Regions from separate parts of the Vibrio sp. R15-SG3-ISO1A genome, predicted to be linked through region 1. Evidence: predicted binding sites of a transcription regulator. Region 1 holds the regulator's gene; each other region holds the start of a gene.
What was found. Region 1 encodes MetJ, which represses methionine synthesis genes. Its sites were predicted from a motif close to TTAGACNTNTANANGTCTAA; they were not measured.

Region 1 (5,248 bases):
AGAGATAAGATGCATGCCTTGCTCGGCTATATCGAGGTAGCGCTCAGCTAACTCTTTACTCGCCGTCACGTCGAGTACGACCACATCGTCATAGCCCTGAATCGCACCGAGGCGCTGGATCCACTCGCCTTGCTGATAAGGGATAGACTCTTCATCGAAATGCTCACTGACCGCGCTAGGATCGATGCCTTGGTCATTAAACCAATAGGTTTGGCTGTCGATCACCGCCACGAGCTCAAAACTCATTCCACGACGCTTTTCTAGCTCTGCTTTTTGTTCTGCAAACAGGGTTAACCAACTGGAGCCAATGTTGCCTTTGCCGCATAGGGCGATGCCGACTCGTTTTTGTGCTTGGAAAAGTTGGTTGTGAATCGCCTTAACGAGTGGTTCGGTTTCGGTGCGGCGTAAGACAGCCACCAAACTGAGACCGGAACGAGATTCAGAGATGAACTCGACAGGCGATGACTTGAGCTTCTGGTAAAAGCCGTAACAGTGGTTGGCGTTGTTGGTGACACCAGCGCCCACCGCAGCGACAAGGGCGTAGCCCTCTTTGAGTTTAATTTCTGCTGCAATGGCGGAATCTTGTAAGAAGCCTAAAGCGCCCCCTGCAATTTCGGAGGTATAAGCTAGGCGTAATGAGTGCTTATCCGCTTGGACTTCATAAGTTAGAGGTTCAAGTTGGGCGCGTTTCAAACTGCTCAGCACTTCTTTTTCCATGCGATTGAAATCATGGCCAGAGGCGAAGTTTAACTGAATCAACAACACGTCATTGAGTGAGGAGATGATCTTGGCACCACGCCCAGAGGCGAGGACGCGCTCAATGCGGCTAGAGCCAGATTCAGGGTCGTAACTGCAGCGCAAGTGTAAGTCCATCGTACTTTGAGCGACAGGCTGCAAGGTACGGCTATGCAGCACGGGGGCGGCAAGGCGTGCCAGTTCACTTGCTTCATCCAGTCGCAATAGGGGCAGAAGACAAGCATCACTGACAAGGCGAGGGTCTGCGCTGTATACGCCAGCAACGTCACTCCAAATCGTGACGCGACTGACCTCTGCGAGCGCGCCAATCACGGTGGCAGAGTAATCGGATCCGTTTCGGCCAAGCAGCACGGTTTGGCCTGCTTGGTTTTGCGCCATAAAGCCGGTAAACACCAGACGACGCTGTGAGTGTTGCGCCAAAATTTCCTTCAGTAGTGGGTAGGACTGACCACGATCCACTTCAGGTTGCGTGCCGGTTTCTGCCCGTAAGAAAGTGCGAGAGTCTTGCGCGATGGCTGGTAAACCCGCTTGATTCAATAGCGCGGCGAGCAGTCTTGAGGACCACATTTCACCGTGGCCAAGTACCGCAGCTCGCTCCGCCTCGCTTAACGGGGCGCTTAATTCGCCGAGGGTGGTGAACTCGTCTTTGAGCGTCGCCAGCATGTGCGCTTGTTCGTCGTCACTGTCAATCAAGGCTTCGATAAGCCCTGTTTGGAATTGTCGTACCGACTGCAACGCTTCATGGGCAAGGCGGCCGTCTTTATAGAGCGCTTCGGTAAATTCAATCAAATGATTGGTGGTTTTACCGGCCGCTGAGACAACGATCAGATCATCGCTGCCAGAGTATTCTTTGAGTATGGTGACTACCCGGCGGTAGCACTCCGGATCCGCTAAGCTGCTACCACCAAATTTATGCAGTTGACGCGATGTCGTCATTACGCGGACTCCTTCACACAGTTAAAGGCTTGCTTGAGATCGTCAATCAGGTCATCGGCATCTTCAAGACCGACAGACAGACGCAGCAGTTGCTGAGAGACACCTGCCTCGGCCAACGCCTCTTCGCCCATCGCACGGTGGGTCATTGACGCTGGGTGACAAATGAGGCTTTCTACGCCGCCTAGCGATTCTGCAAGCGAGAAGAGTTTCAGCTCACCGACAAACTGTTTCAGTTCTTCAAAGCTGCCAGCGAACTCGAAGCTGAGCATAGAACCAAAGCCTGATTGTTGTTTCTTGGCGATGTCATGACCAGGGTGATCCGGCAAGCTTGGGTGATAGATGCGGCCAACCAGTGACTCTGTTTTCAGAAAGTCGAGAATGTTTGCCGAGCTTTGTTCGTGCACCTTCATTCGTGCGCCCAACGTGCGGATGCCACGCAGCGTCATGTAGCTATCAAACGGCGTGCCGGTGGCCCCAATGCAGTTGCCCCACCAAGCCAGTTCTTCAGCGTGCGCTTTGGTTTTGGTGATCACCACGCCGCCAATCACATCGGAGTGACCGTTGATGTATTTGGTGGTTGAGTGAATAACGAAATCCGCACCCAGTTCGAGTGGCTTCTGGAAAATCGGGGTTAAGAAGGTATTGTCAACCGCGACCAGTGCGCCGACTTGTTTCGCTTGCTGGCAGGCTTTCTCGACATCCACCACACGCACCAAAGGATTTGATGGCGTTTCCAACAGGATAAGCTTGGGTTTCTGGTTGATGGCGGCGGTCAAGGCTGCGTCATCGGATTGGTCGACGAACAACACGTTGAAGTCGCCCTTTTGCGCGCGGGTATTGAAGAGTCGATAGGTGCCACCGTAGCAATCGTGTGGCGCGACAATCAAATCATCTGGACCGACAAACGCAGAGACCCAAAGGTTGAGCGCTGAGGTGCCACAATTGGTCACTACAGCGCCTTCTCCACCTTCTAACTCATACAGCGCCGTTTCAAGCAGGCCACGGTTCGGGTTACCAGAACGCGTGTAATCGTATTTCGGCACTTCACCAAACGCCGGAAAGCCATAATTGGTCGAGAGATAAATAGGGGGAACGACAGCGTGATGTTGGGTGTCTGACTCGATACCAGTACGTACCGCGATGGTGGCGGGTTTGCGCGTGCTCATAGCGTTTTCCTTGCGAACAGTAGTGACTTGTTTTAGGGAATGAGATATACCTGTTGCTTATCAGGTGTATCCGGCACCCAATGTGGTGTAGTGCTGCGACACACTCACAGTTTGGGCCGATTCACTCCTATCGCCAACCACTTTACTTCTCATTTTTTAAGACGTCAACACTTCTAGACGTCTATATGTCTTTGCTTGTAGCCATAAATACCGTTAAAATTGTGGTTTAAACACTCATACGCAAATATAAAGGTGCGCAATGGCAGACTGGAATGGCGAATACATTAGCCCATACGCAGAACACGGTAAGAAAAGTGAGCAAGTGAAAAAAATCACGGTCTCCATCCCACTTAAAGTCCTTAAGGTATTAACAGACGAGCGTACGCGCCGCCAGATCAACAACCTGCGTCATGCCACCAACAGTGAGTTGTTGTGTGAAGCGTTCTTGCACGCTTACACAGGTCAACCATTACCGACGGATGAAGATTTGCGTAAAGACCGTCCAGATGATATTCCCGCTGAAGTGAAAAAGCTGATGACGGAGATGGGGATTGAGTTTGAGGCGTTTGACGACTAACGCTGGCCCTGTTTTGCACTGAATTTGAATGCAAAAGCCGCTGACATCGTCAGCGGCTTTGTTGTTTTTGCTCAGCCAGAGACAACGGTCGTGGCTGGTAGTGGGCGTCAAGGTTACTCGATATCCATGTAATGGTCAGGCAGCTCAATGCGTGCCACCCCGGATTCTACCGCGGCTAACGCGACCGCTTTGGCGACGCGGGGGAGTAGTCTTGGGTCCATCGGTTTTGGAATAATGTAGTCTGGGCCAAACGAGAGTGAATCCACACCCGCGGCGGTCAGAACATTGGCAGGGACCTCTTCCTTCGCCAGTTGACGGATGGCCGCTACGGCAGCGAGCTTCATCTCATCGTTGATCTCGCTAGCACGTACATCCAGTGCGCCACGGAAAATAAACGGGAAGCAAAGTACGTTGTTGACTTGGTTCGGGTAGTCACTGCGACCTGTACCCATAATGAGGTCATTGCGCACATCATGAGCGAGCTCAGGTTTGATCTCAGGATCTGGATTAGAGCAGGCAAACACGATGGGTTTGTCGGCCATCAATTTAAGATCATCTGGCGATAACAGGTTAGGACCAGAAACGCCAAGGAACAGATCGGCGCCATCGATGACATCTTGCAGCGTACGTTTGTCGGTGTTGTTGGCAAACAGTTGTTTGTATTCGTTGAGATCATCACGTCGAGTGTGGATCACACCTTTGCGATCCAGCATGTAAATTTTCTCGCGCATCGCGCCGCACTTGATCAGCAGTTCCATACAAGCGATGGCTGCCGCGCCGGCACCCAGACAGACAATCACGGCGTCTTCCAGTTTTTTACCTTGCAGCTCAATGGCGTTGAGCATGCCAGCAGCCGTCACAATGGCGGTACCGTGTTGGTCATCATGGAAGACTGGCACATCACAGCGCTCAATTAATTGTTTTTCGATTTCAAAGCAGTCTGGCGCTTTGATGTCTTCTAAGTTGATGCCGCCGAAGGTATCCGCGATGTTGGCGACCGTGTCGACAAATTCATCGATCGTGCGATGTTTGACTTCGATGTCGATGGAGTCCAAACCTGCAAAGCGCTTAAACAGCAGGGCTTTGCCTTCCATCACGGGCTTTGATGCCAGTGGGCCAAGATTACCTAGGCCAAGAATCGCTGTGCCGTTGGAGATCACTGCCACCATATTGCCTTTTGCAGTGTACTTATAGACATTATCGGGGTTTTGAGCGATCTCTCGTACCGGCTCGGCCACGCCTGGGCTGTAGGCGAGCGCGAGATCTTGCGCGGTTTCTGCTTGGGTGGTCAGCTCGACAGAGATCTTGCCTGGTTTTGGAAAGGCATGGTAGTCGAGCGCTTTTTGGCGAAATTGTTCTTCAGGGGTCAGGTCTTGACGGTGGTCATCAGGCATAGAAATAGGTACTCGTTAAAATGATTCAGCACAAAGGGGGTTAATCATTTTAGAGGAACTGAGTCAAGCTGCCTAGGTTAGAATGCGAGCGAGTAGGGTAATATGTGGGAAATGACTGGAGATTAGACCAGATAGAAAGAGATATGACTGCGGGTTTTAATGTGAATAGGTTAATTGCTCTAAATCTTTGGCAACAAAAAAGGACGCCGCAGCGTCCTTTTTCCTATCCGCGAGAAGGAATTACTTCTTACCGCTTGATAGAGCACCGAAACGCTTGTTGAAGCGATCTACACGGCCGCCTGTATCAACGATACGTTGCTTACCAGTGTAGAATGGGTGACATTTGTCACATACGTCTAGGTGGATTGATTCTTTGTCTAGAGTAGATTTGAACTCAAATGTGTTGCCACAAGAACAAG
Region 2 (5,248 bases), on a different contig from region 1:
GCCGCGTTGGTCAAAGCGCTGCCTGCGCTGAAACCGTATGTTATTACCACCCCAGCCGGTGACAAGAGCATTCCATTTTCTGACCCTATCGCAGTGAAGCTGCTCAATAAAGCCTTGTTGGCGCATCACTACCAAGTTAGTGAGTGGGATATTCCTAAAGGGTATCTCTGCCCGCCTATTCCAGGGCGTGCTGACTACATCCATCGTCTTGCTGAGCTGCTTGAGGCGGATGTGCCTGAGGCGAAACACGCGAGCGTGCATGCGTTAGACATCGGCGTTGGCGCCAACTGCATCTATCCGATCATTGGCGCGGTGGATTATGGCTGGCACTACGTTGGCAGTGATGTGGACGAGGTTTCAGTGGACAATGCCAATCAGATCACGAGCGCCAATGGGGTGTTGAAAGGCAAAATTGAAAGCCGATTGCAGCGTGACTCTCGGTTTGTGTTTAAACACATTATCGCCAAAGGCGAGCGTTATGCGCTGACGACCTGCAATCCGCCGTTTCATAAATCCCTTGAAGAGGCGCAGCAAGGCAGCGAGAAAAAACTGGCTAATTTAAGTCGCAATAGGACCAAAAAAGGCAGCAACAAGGCCGCCGCCGCCAATGCACCACGACACAAAACGCAGCAAGGTTCGCCTATACTTAATTTTGGTGGGCAGAAAGCGGAACTGTGGTGTCCGGGTGGTGAAGCCGCGTTTGTGAAAAAGATGGCGTTTGAAAGTCGAGATGTGGCATCGCAAGTCCTTTGGTTCTCCACCTTGATCTCAAAGAAAGAGAATGTCCGTTGGCTGCGTAAAAATCTTGAAAAAGCCGGAGCGCTGGAAGTGCGCGTGGTTGAGATGAGCCAAGGGCAGAAAGTGAGCCGTTTTATGGCTTGGACGTTTCATGATAAAGCCAAGCGCGCCACTTGGTTTGATACCAAACCCCGTTAACCACTGATACCAATAGATGAGGAGGGCATATGGAGTTTGAGATTTATATGCCCTGTGAGCCCAGCTGGATTTGCGATAGCTTTCTTGCGCTGTTCGCGTTGCTGCTGTTGTGGGGACTGGGTTATTTTGTGCTGATCTTGTATCGAGAATACAAAAAAATTCACAAACGAAAATGATCAGTTTATCCGTTCGAGAGCGCTTCTAACTGCTTACGATACTTCTCTTCTAACGCGCTGTTCCCGGCGCGCTCTTCCAACTCGATCAGTAGGGCCAATGAGGCTTGTTGCACGCCAAACTGCTGGTGGAAGTTCATCAAGCGTATTCGCGCTGATGTGTATTCACCTTGCTCTATTTCAAGTTTAGTCAGGCGCAGCAGCGAGGTGACACGGCGCGGGTCGTGATCCAATGTGCGTTTGAAATAACCCATGGCTTGTTCGGGTTTGCCCGCTTTCAATGCACAGAGTGCCGCATTTTCATAGCTGGCGGAAATCAGGTAGTAGTAGGGCTGCTCAATGGCTCGATTAAACAGTTGATCAGCCTGAGGATAGCGTTCTTGTTTGCATAAAAACGTGCCGTAGTTGTTCATTACATTACCGTTTCTCGGGTGCTGTCTCAGCGCCGTTTTATACAGTTTTTCAGCGTCCGCTTCTTCACCGACTTGCTCGAAATAGTGCGCCATCGCCAATTGTGCTCGGTAATAACTTTTATCGTGCTGAAGGGCTTTTTCCAGATTTTCGCGGGCTTTAACCATATCACCCTGCTGTAAGTAACCCATGCCAAGGGCTAAGCGCGCATCGGCTTTTTCTCGTGGGTTGGCATTGAGCTCAGGCTCAGCGTTATTGTCCACCGTGACACAGGCAGAGAGAAGTAACACCAAAGGAAGGAGAAGGGTACGCATATTCGTTCAACTTTTGTGGTTCAGTAACAGATAACAAGCTTGTGCTTTTTTATACCTGATCCCATCTGGTGTTTGCGCCGATGAGTGAGACTCTGCGAGGGGTTTATCAGTTTCTTAGTGTGGGCGGAAAAAGAATGCGAGCGAGGGCGCGCTTGCGCCCTCGTATTCGGTGACAGGGTGTTGCCCTAGACGCGTTAATCGTCTTTGGTGAAGTTGGCTTCGCTGAAGTGATCCAAATCGTATGGCGTTTGCTGGTAGACGCAGTAGTTCAACCAGTTGGCAAATAGCAGGTGTCCATGACTGCGCCAACTTGCGCACGGTTTGTTGTCAGGATTGTTGTTGGGGTAGTAGTTGACCGGAATCGCCGGTTCCATTCCCTCACTTAGATCGCGGATGTACTCATTGTGCAGGGTGTGTGAGTCATACTCTGGATGGCCCGTCACAAACACATTGCGCTTATCTTTGGTAGCCGCCAAGTAAACGCCAGCCACGTCTGAGGTGGCCAAGATGTCGAGATCCGTATGCTCGGCGAGATACTCCGGTGAGAAATCAGCGTAGCGAGAATGCGGTGCTAAAAAGGTGTCGTCAAAACCACGCAGAATGGGGTGAAACTCATGATGAATTTGATGTTGATACACACCGGAGAGCTTCTCTTTGCGAGTGCGCTTAGGCAAATTGTAGAGCAGCTTTAATCCTGCCTGTGCGGCCCAGCAGACGTATAAGGTCGAGGTGACGTGCTCTTTCGCCCAGTTCATGATGGTTTTGAGGTGGTCCCAATAAATCACGTCTTCAAACTGGACCAGACCGAGCGGCGCACCGGTGATGATCAAACCATCGAAATTGCGTTTTTTGATCATCTCAAATTGTCGGTAAAAGTTGTCTAGGTGCTCGGTTGGCGTATTTTTACTCGGGCGATCATCAATGCGCAGCAGTTCAATATCGACCTGCAATGGGCTATTGGACAAGAGGCGTAAAAATTGCGTCTCTGTCTCAATTTTTTTTGGCATAAGATTGAGGATCAACACCTTAAGTGGACGAATTTCCTGCGTAGAGGCACGCGATTCGCTCATGATGAAGATATTTTCCTGACGCAGTACATCAGTGGCAGGCAATTGATCGGGGATCTTAATGGGCACAGCTTTCTCCCTAAGCTCTGTTATGGACGTCTATACATCTAAACTTACCCGAATCAGTATGAGATGTCGATAGCATTTTTAGGCCAAATTGGTTTACTATCTGCGCCTCGAACTTGGTGAGACTATGTCGGCGCAGCCACAGACAAATCAGCGGACATCGGCCGCAAGGGAGTAATAGAGCGGTGAAATTGACCTTAATTCGTGGTCTGCCAGGTTCTGGCAAAAGCACCCTAGCGAAAACACTGCCAGCGGTGCACCTTGAAGCGGATATGTATTTTATCGCTGACGATGGCGTTTACCGCTATGACAAAGCGAAAATTTCCGATGCGCACGAGTGGTGCAGAGCTGAGGTCAAACGTGCGCTGACCAACAAGCAGGACGTGGTTGTCTCCAATACTTTTGTCCAGCGCTGGGAAATCGCGCCGTACTACCGCCTCGCCAAGCAATTTGGCGCTGAGTTTGTGGTGATGGAGTGCACTGGGCAATTTCAAAATATCCACGGCGTTGAGCGCAGTACAATCGAACACATGAAAAAACGGTGGCAGACATGGCAAAGCGATCGCCCGTTGTTGAAATGACCTCTTACGGTATTTACGACCAATGGGACTCCAAATCAAAACATCTTCCTAAAATACAAGCGTTTACCACTAAGGTTCCGGCTGACGAGGACGTCGAGTTTGGCTTTATCGTCAACATCAAAAAAGCCAAAGGTGCGCTGATTGAGTTTTGTATCGATCATCCCGGTATCTTAGGCAAAAAAGGCCAGACGTTAGCGCCTTTCACCGGCGAGTTGCACGTGGGCAGCAACGATTGGGATTTCTACTTGGGCGATACAATTCAACTGCTTCATCCAGACGGCGGTTTAGAGTCGAATTTGGGGCATTGGCACATGAGCATCGAGATGGACGGACGCGTGATTGCACAAAAGACCTTCGATGTGTATGGCCGGGATGAAAATGAGTTTTGGCGCCGCCGAGGTTTTTAAACGCGGCGCTCAAACGTTATCGCGGCGATGTTCACGCAATGCGCGCCAAGCCATGAGGATCCAACCCAGTGCTTGCACCCACAGCAGTGCGTATTGCGCCGCGACTTGATGCCAGTTTCCCCCCATCTGGTTTAAACGCAAGAATGCTTGGATGGCGGGCGTACTAGGAAAAAGCTGCGATAGCCAAACGATGCCATCGGGAATCGCCTCGAGCGGCCAGATAAACCCCGCACTAAAAATCAGCGGCATTGAGCTGATTAATACCACTAGTGTCACCAGCTCTCGTCTTGGTACTATTGTACCCAGCCAAATGCCTATCGCGCAGGATGCCAATAAGAAAGGCAGCAATAGAGTGACAAGCTCGGCAAGGTTTGCCAACTGCGCGACGCCGTGCAAGCGAAAACTCGGCCCGAAGTAATAGCCGCTTAGTACCAAGTAAATACTCGTCAGCAGCACCATTCGTCCCCCTATTAAGGCGAGAGGGCTGACGTTAGACCAATAGCCACGACCATGCTTTTGTGTGCCTTGCATCAACCCCGCTGCCATCGCCAGCGTTTGCTGCAAAATCAGCACAAACACCGCAGGCACCACATAATCGACATAGCCCATTTGCGGGTTAAAAGTGGGTTTGAGGTTGAGCTTGGTGGGCGCGAAGTGATTGGCCGCTGCGCTCAGTGGCTCACCATCAACAAGCAATTTCGCCACTGTGGTTTGCGCCGCTAGCGTGCCACCCGCTTGTCCCAAGCCTTCGACAATGGTGCCGTAGACCAAAAAGTAAGAGGCATCCCCCGCGTAAGCCAAGGTCGGGCTTTTACCTAACATCAGATCTTTATAGAAATGCTCTGGGATCACCAAAATGCCGCTAATATCGCCGCTTAAAAAGGCCACTTTGGCCGCTTCTATGCTTGAGTCACGCCGCACGATGTGCACTTGGGGTGTCGCATCTACCATGCGCTCTAGCTGATAGCTGGTTTGGCTTTTGTCCAAGTTCACCACGCTGATGACTTGCTCGCGTGGGGTTTGGTAAGAGTAGGGCATCGGGTAGAGAAACGAGTAAAACACGACGCCACCAAACACCGTGAGAAGTACCACAGGATTATGCAGCAGCGCCTTTAGCTCCGCTTTCAGCAGTGCGGTAAACGTCATGATTGGTGCTCCTTAAGTTCCGCGCGCGCGTGCCTTTTTGTGTCATTTGCAGCGTTAATAGCACTGTTGAGGTGCTTGCGAGCGAGAAGAAGACACAGCAGCGCTGGTAGCAGATAGCCAAGCAGTGGAGTCAGATGCATCAGTGTG
Region 3 (5,248 bases), on a different contig from region 1:
AGAGCGGGTAGTCACGACACGCACAGTGGTATTCAAAGGTTTTACCTTGAACAGAGTTGACAGCAAAGCTGTGGGTGGTGTTGGCTTTGACACCGAACACTGACTCCATGACCCCTCGCCACTCTTTGCCGTGCGGGCGAACGCGACCATAGACTTGATAGGTGACAAGGTGGGCCACTTCATGGGGGATCACTTCTTGGAGAAACGCCGCTTGATTCTCCGCAAACAACACCGGATTAAGGCGGATCTCATTGAGTTGCAGGTACGCTTTTCCTGCCGCTTTGCCGCGCAGCTTAAACGAGAGCGTTGGCATAGGAAACGGCCGGCCGAACGCTTGGCGGGCTTGCTCGATGCATTGCGCGATCACTCGCTGAGTTGAATAGGTGAGGGTTAAATCCACTGGTGACTCATCTTCGCTGGCAGAGATACAGGATAAAAAAACGCCCCGAGAGAGCTCGGGGCGTTCACTATACCTCAAATAGGCCACATGTTAAGGGTGATGGCGTTTCTTAATCACCTCATGATACGCGTGCCAAGTGGCGTAGCCGAGTATCGGCATCGTAAAGAGCATCCCGATACCATAAGTGGCAAAGCCAATTAAGATCCCGCCGCAAATGATCGCAGCCCAGACGATCATGGCACCAATGTTGGATTTGACGGCGTTAAAGCTACTGAATACGCCAGTCATCATATCCACGCGTCTCTCCATCATCAGCGGAATGGCAAACGCTGAGATACTGAACACAACACACGCCAGCACTAAACCCACTAATGAGCCGATGATCAAGAAGGGGAGGAAGTCGCTCAACGGCGCCCCTTGTACTGAAGGGTAAAGTGCATGCAGCAGCGCCGCGATACGCATCCAAAAAATCATACACACCGCAAGCAGCACGGCAAACGCCCATTGTGAGGTGGAGTTGCGCCCGATGGCTTTCATCGAGTGAAGCAAACTGGGTTTATGTCCGCGCTCTCGCTCCCAGCTTGCGTCATACAAACCGAGCGCTAAAAAAGGCCCAATGAGCATATAGACGACCAGACTGGGCATCACCACAAGGTGTGTGCCTTGCCACTGGACGAGGAGAACAATGCCGATGGCCGCCGCCATAAAGCACAAGCCGTAGAAAGCGCTAATCAGCGGCATGCGAACAAAGTCGTGCAAGCCGAGCGCGAGCCAATGAAATGGGGCAGAGATACTGACCTGATTACACGGTATGGTGCGCGCGTATTCGTGGTCGCTGACTTCCTTATGTTTTTGCTCTTTGAAGTCATGTGGGTTAACCGTACGAGGCATAACTCCTCCTTGATCAATCTCGATTCTCATCCTCTTCTTTGCCTTTTGGGTGGTGGCCGAGAAAAGGGGTTGTTACGTGTTTGTAAACACAAGACGTTCGTAAACGCAAGACGTTCGTAAACACGAGAGAGTACTGACCCGATTCGCTGATGTGCTCCTAGACGCTGACGTTAAAGGGTGTGAACTCTCAGTTTCATGTTGATGCCGTGAGCTGAACACCAGCTTTGCGCGTGTTACTCGGCGCAGAGGGGATGGCAGTCACGTCGGTTTTTATACGTAAAGACGTCATCCTTAGATGCGTTCATTTAACATATTGTTAACTATTGACCTCAATAGCGTAAATTACAACCTGGACGGTTAAATTTTGTTCAATAACAGGTGGAGATGCGAGGTCGGGGTGAGCAAAGCGAGCGAGGAGGCCAGATAGCAGGCAAAAGAAAGGGCTTTTGGCGAACCAAAAGCCCTGAAATAGTGTGGCTCAGTGATTACTTGAGACCTGCGAAGTCACGCAATTCTGCGGCTTTATCCGTCTCTTCCCAAGGGAACTCTTCACGACCGAAGTGGCCGTAAGCGGCGGTCTTCTTGTAGATTGGCTGAAGTAGGTTCAGCATCTCTTGCAGGCCGTATGGACGTAGATCGAAGAACTGACGTACCGCCTCAATGATGATGTCGTGCGAGACTTTCTCAGTACCGAACGTTTCCACCATGATAGACGTTGGATCCGCAACACCGATTGCGTAAGACAATTGGATTTCACAGCGATCTGCCATACCCGCCGCGACGATGTTTTTCGCCACGTAGCGTGCTGCGTAAGCGGCACTACGGTCTACTTTCGATGGATCTTTACCAGAGAATGCACCACCACCGTGACGCGCTGCGCCGCCGTAGGTATCAACGATGATCTTACGACCAGTCAAACCACAGTCGCCCATTGGGCCACCGATAACAAAACGACCGGTTGGGTTGATGAAGAAGTTAGTGTCTTTGTTGAGCCACTCAGCCGGTAGAACTGGCTTGATGATCTCTTCCATTACCGCTTCGCGCAGATCCGGCGTTGAGATAGAGTCACAGTGCTGAGTTGACAGTACGACCGCATCGATACCAACGATCTTACCTTCGTTGTACTGGAACGTAACCTGAGATTTTGCATCTGGACGCAACCATGGCAGCGTGCCGTTCTTACGCACTTCCGCTTGCTTTTGCACTAGGCGGTGTGAGTAAGTGATAGGCGCAGGCATGAGGACTTCAGTCTCGTTACATGCGTAACCAAACATGATGCCTTGGTCACCGGCACCTTGCTCTTTTGGATCCGCTTTGTCGACACCTTGGTTGATGTCTGGAGACTGTTTACCGATGGTGTTTAGCACTGCACACGAATCCGCGTCAAAGCCCATGTCAGAGTGAACGTAGCCAATTTCACGTACGGTTTGGCGCGTTAACTCTTCGATGTCTACCCATGCAGAAGTGGTGATTTCACCGCCGACCATGACCATACCGGTCTTGACGTAGGTTTCACACGCTACGCGAGCTTTTGGATCTTGCTCGAGGATCGCATCGAGAACCGCATCTGAGATTTGGTCTGCAATTTTATCTGGATGGCCTTCTGATACGGATTCAGAAGTAAACAGGTGCTTAGCCATGAGAGCTCCATTTAATCTGTTGGATGGGCGTCATTGCTCGCCCAGCACAAAAATAATGTTAAATTATGTAGGTGTATTTACATCTAGACGTCTATTCTAGTTTTGCGTGCTCGAATTACAAGTTATTTTTGTGATTTAAGTAGAGTAAAAACGCGTATTTTTCTCAATCCGCCGCGTGAGGTAAAGAGCAATCGTTTGCATCAAACAGTAACGAAAACGGCGGTCTTCGAGAAATTTGCAATAAATATCGTAGATCTGGCGTTGATTAGACAGTAATCGATTGCACCCGCGCAGATGCTCTGCGAGAATTATCGCCCACCTTAGTTATCAATTCGCTTAATGCATTCAGGAGCAGACATGTCTTCTCGTAAACACTTGGCCAATGCAATTCGTGCACTTAGCATGGATGGTGTTCAACAAGCTAATTCCGGTCACCCAGGCGCACCGATGGGGATGGCGGATATCGCCGAAGTTCTTTGGCGTTCACACTTAAACCACAACCCAGCGAACCCAGAATGGGCAAACCGCGACCGTTTCGTGCTATCAAACGGCCACGGCTCAATGCTGATTTACTCTTTGCTGCACCTAAGTGGTTACGAGCTGTCTATTGACGATCTGAAAAACTTCCGTCAGCTTCATTCAAAAACGCCGGGCCACCCAGAATATGGTTATGCTCCGGGCGTAGAAACCACCACTGGTCCTCTTGGTCAGGGCATCACTAACGCAGTGGGCATGGCGCTGGCAGAGAAAGCATTAGCGGCGCAGTTCAATAAAGAAGGCCATGACATCATCGACCACTTCACCTACGTATTCATGGGTGATGGCTGTTTGATGGAAGGGATCTCTCACGAAGCGTGTTCACTAGCGGGCACTCTGGGCCTTGGCAAGCTGATCGCTTTTTGGGATGACAACGGAATCTCGATTGATGGTGAAGTTGAAGGTTGGTTCTCTGACGATACACCAAAACGCTTTGAAGCATACGGTTGGCACGTTATTCCAGCTGTCGATGGCCATGATGCTGAGGCGATCAACGCCGCCATCACTGCCGCGAAAGCGGACCCTCGCCCTACTCTAATTTGTACTAAGACCATCATTGGTTTTGGTTCACCAAACAAAGCGGGCTCTCACGATTGTCACGGCGCGCCACTAGGTGCAGACGAAATCAAAGCTGCGCGTGAGTTCTTAGGTTGGGAGCACCCAGCGTTTGAGATTCCAGCAGACGTATATGAGCAGTGGGATGCGAAATCCGCAGGCGCAGCATCTGAAGCGGCGTGGAACGCTCAGTTTGAGGCTTACGCAGCAGCGTACCCATCTGAAGCGGCAGAGCTAAAACGTCGTCTCAACGGTGAGCTTCCTGCGCAATGGGAAGAGAAAGCGAATCAAATCATTGCTGATCTGCAAGCCAACCCAGCGAACATTGCCTCGCGCAAAGCGTCTCAAAATGCGCTTGAAGCGTTCGGTAAAATGCTGCCTGAGTTTATGGGCGGTTCGGCGGACCTTGCGCCATCCAACTTGACCATGTGGTCGGGCTCAAAATCACTGGAAGCAGACGATTTCTCAGGTAACTACATTCACTACGGTGTGCGTGAGTTCGGTATGACGGCCATCATGAATGGTATTGCGCTGCATGGCGGTTTTGTCCCTTACGGTGCGACCTTCTTGATGTTTATGGAGTACGCTCGTAACGCGATGCGTATGGCCGCGCTGATGAAAATTCAGAACATCCAAGTGTACACGCATGACTCGATTGGTCTGGGTGAAGATGGCCCAACGCACCAACCCGTTGAGCAAATGGCGTCACTTCGCCTAACGCCAAACATGAGCACATGGCGTCCATGTGACCAAGTGGAATCCGCTGTCGCTTGGAAATTGGCGATTGAGCGTAAAGATGGCCCAACGTCTCTGATTTTCTCTCGTCAAAACCTCGCGCAGCAAGCGCGTGACGCTGAGCAAGTGGCTAATATCGCTAAGGGTGGTTACATCCTAAAAGATTGCGCGGGCAAGCCAGAGCTTATCCTTATCGCCACCGGTTCTGAAGTGGAACTGGCTGTTGAAGCGGCAGCGCAGCTTACTGCTGAACGCAAGCAAGTACGCGTGGTGGCGATGCCATCGACGGATGCGTTCGATAAGCAAGATGCAGCATACCGTGAATCCGTACTGCCAGCTGACGTAACAGCACGTATCGCTATCGAAGCGGGTATTGCGGACTTCTGGTACAAGTATGTCGGCTTTGGCGGCAAGATCATCGGTATGACGACCTTCGGTGAATCAGCGCCTGCTGGAGAGCTGTTCAAGCTGTTTGGCTTCACGACAGAAA

Region 2: metA (homoserine O-acetyltransferase MetA) is a predicted target of MetJ. The motif match lies at 2,993-3,012, and genes of this name have one in related genera.
Region 3: metK (methionine adenosyltransferase) is a predicted target of MetJ. The motif match lies at 3,007-3,026, and genes of this name have one in related genera.

The regions. Positions count from the first base shown of each region.
Region 1 covers NZ_JCBDGH010000073.1:317-5,564, forward strand. The annotation lists partial or broken gene AC6R0L_RS12120 (bifunctional aspartate kinase/homoserine dehydrogenase II) at 1-1,692, opposite strand, end outside; gene AC6R0L_RS12125 (O-succinylhomoserine (thiol)-lyase) at 1,692-2,858, opposite strand; gene metJ (met regulon transcriptional regulator MetJ) at 3,118-3,435, shown strand; gene AC6R0L_RS12135 (malic enzyme-like NAD(P)-binding protein) at 3,549-4,829, opposite strand; gene rpmE (50S ribosomal protein L31) at 5,070-5,248, opposite strand, start outside.
Region 2 covers NZ_JCBDGH010000095.1:14,095-19,342, reverse strand. The annotation lists gene rlmF (23S rRNA (adenine(1618)-N(6))-methyltransferase RlmF) at 1-936, shown strand, start outside; gene pilW (type IV pilus biogenesis/stability protein PilW) at 1,118-1,834, opposite strand; gene metA (homoserine O-acetyltransferase MetA) at 2,029-2,970, opposite strand; gene AC6R0L_RS17195 (ATP-binding protein) at 3,153-3,548, shown strand; gene AC6R0L_RS17190 (DUF3859 domain-containing protein) at 3,518-3,955, shown strand; gene AC6R0L_RS17185 (ABC transporter permease) at 3,965-5,101, opposite strand; gene AC6R0L_RS17180 (ABC transporter permease) at 5,098-5,248, opposite strand, start outside.
Region 3 covers NZ_JCBDGH010000076.1:7,837-13,084, reverse strand. The annotation lists gene AC6R0L_RS12605 (SprT family zinc-dependent metalloprotease) at 1-400, opposite strand, end outside; gene AC6R0L_RS12600 (DUF2189 domain-containing protein) at 491-1,291, opposite strand; gene metK (methionine adenosyltransferase) at 1,777-2,931, opposite strand; gene tkt (transketolase) at 3,289-5,248, shown strand, end outside.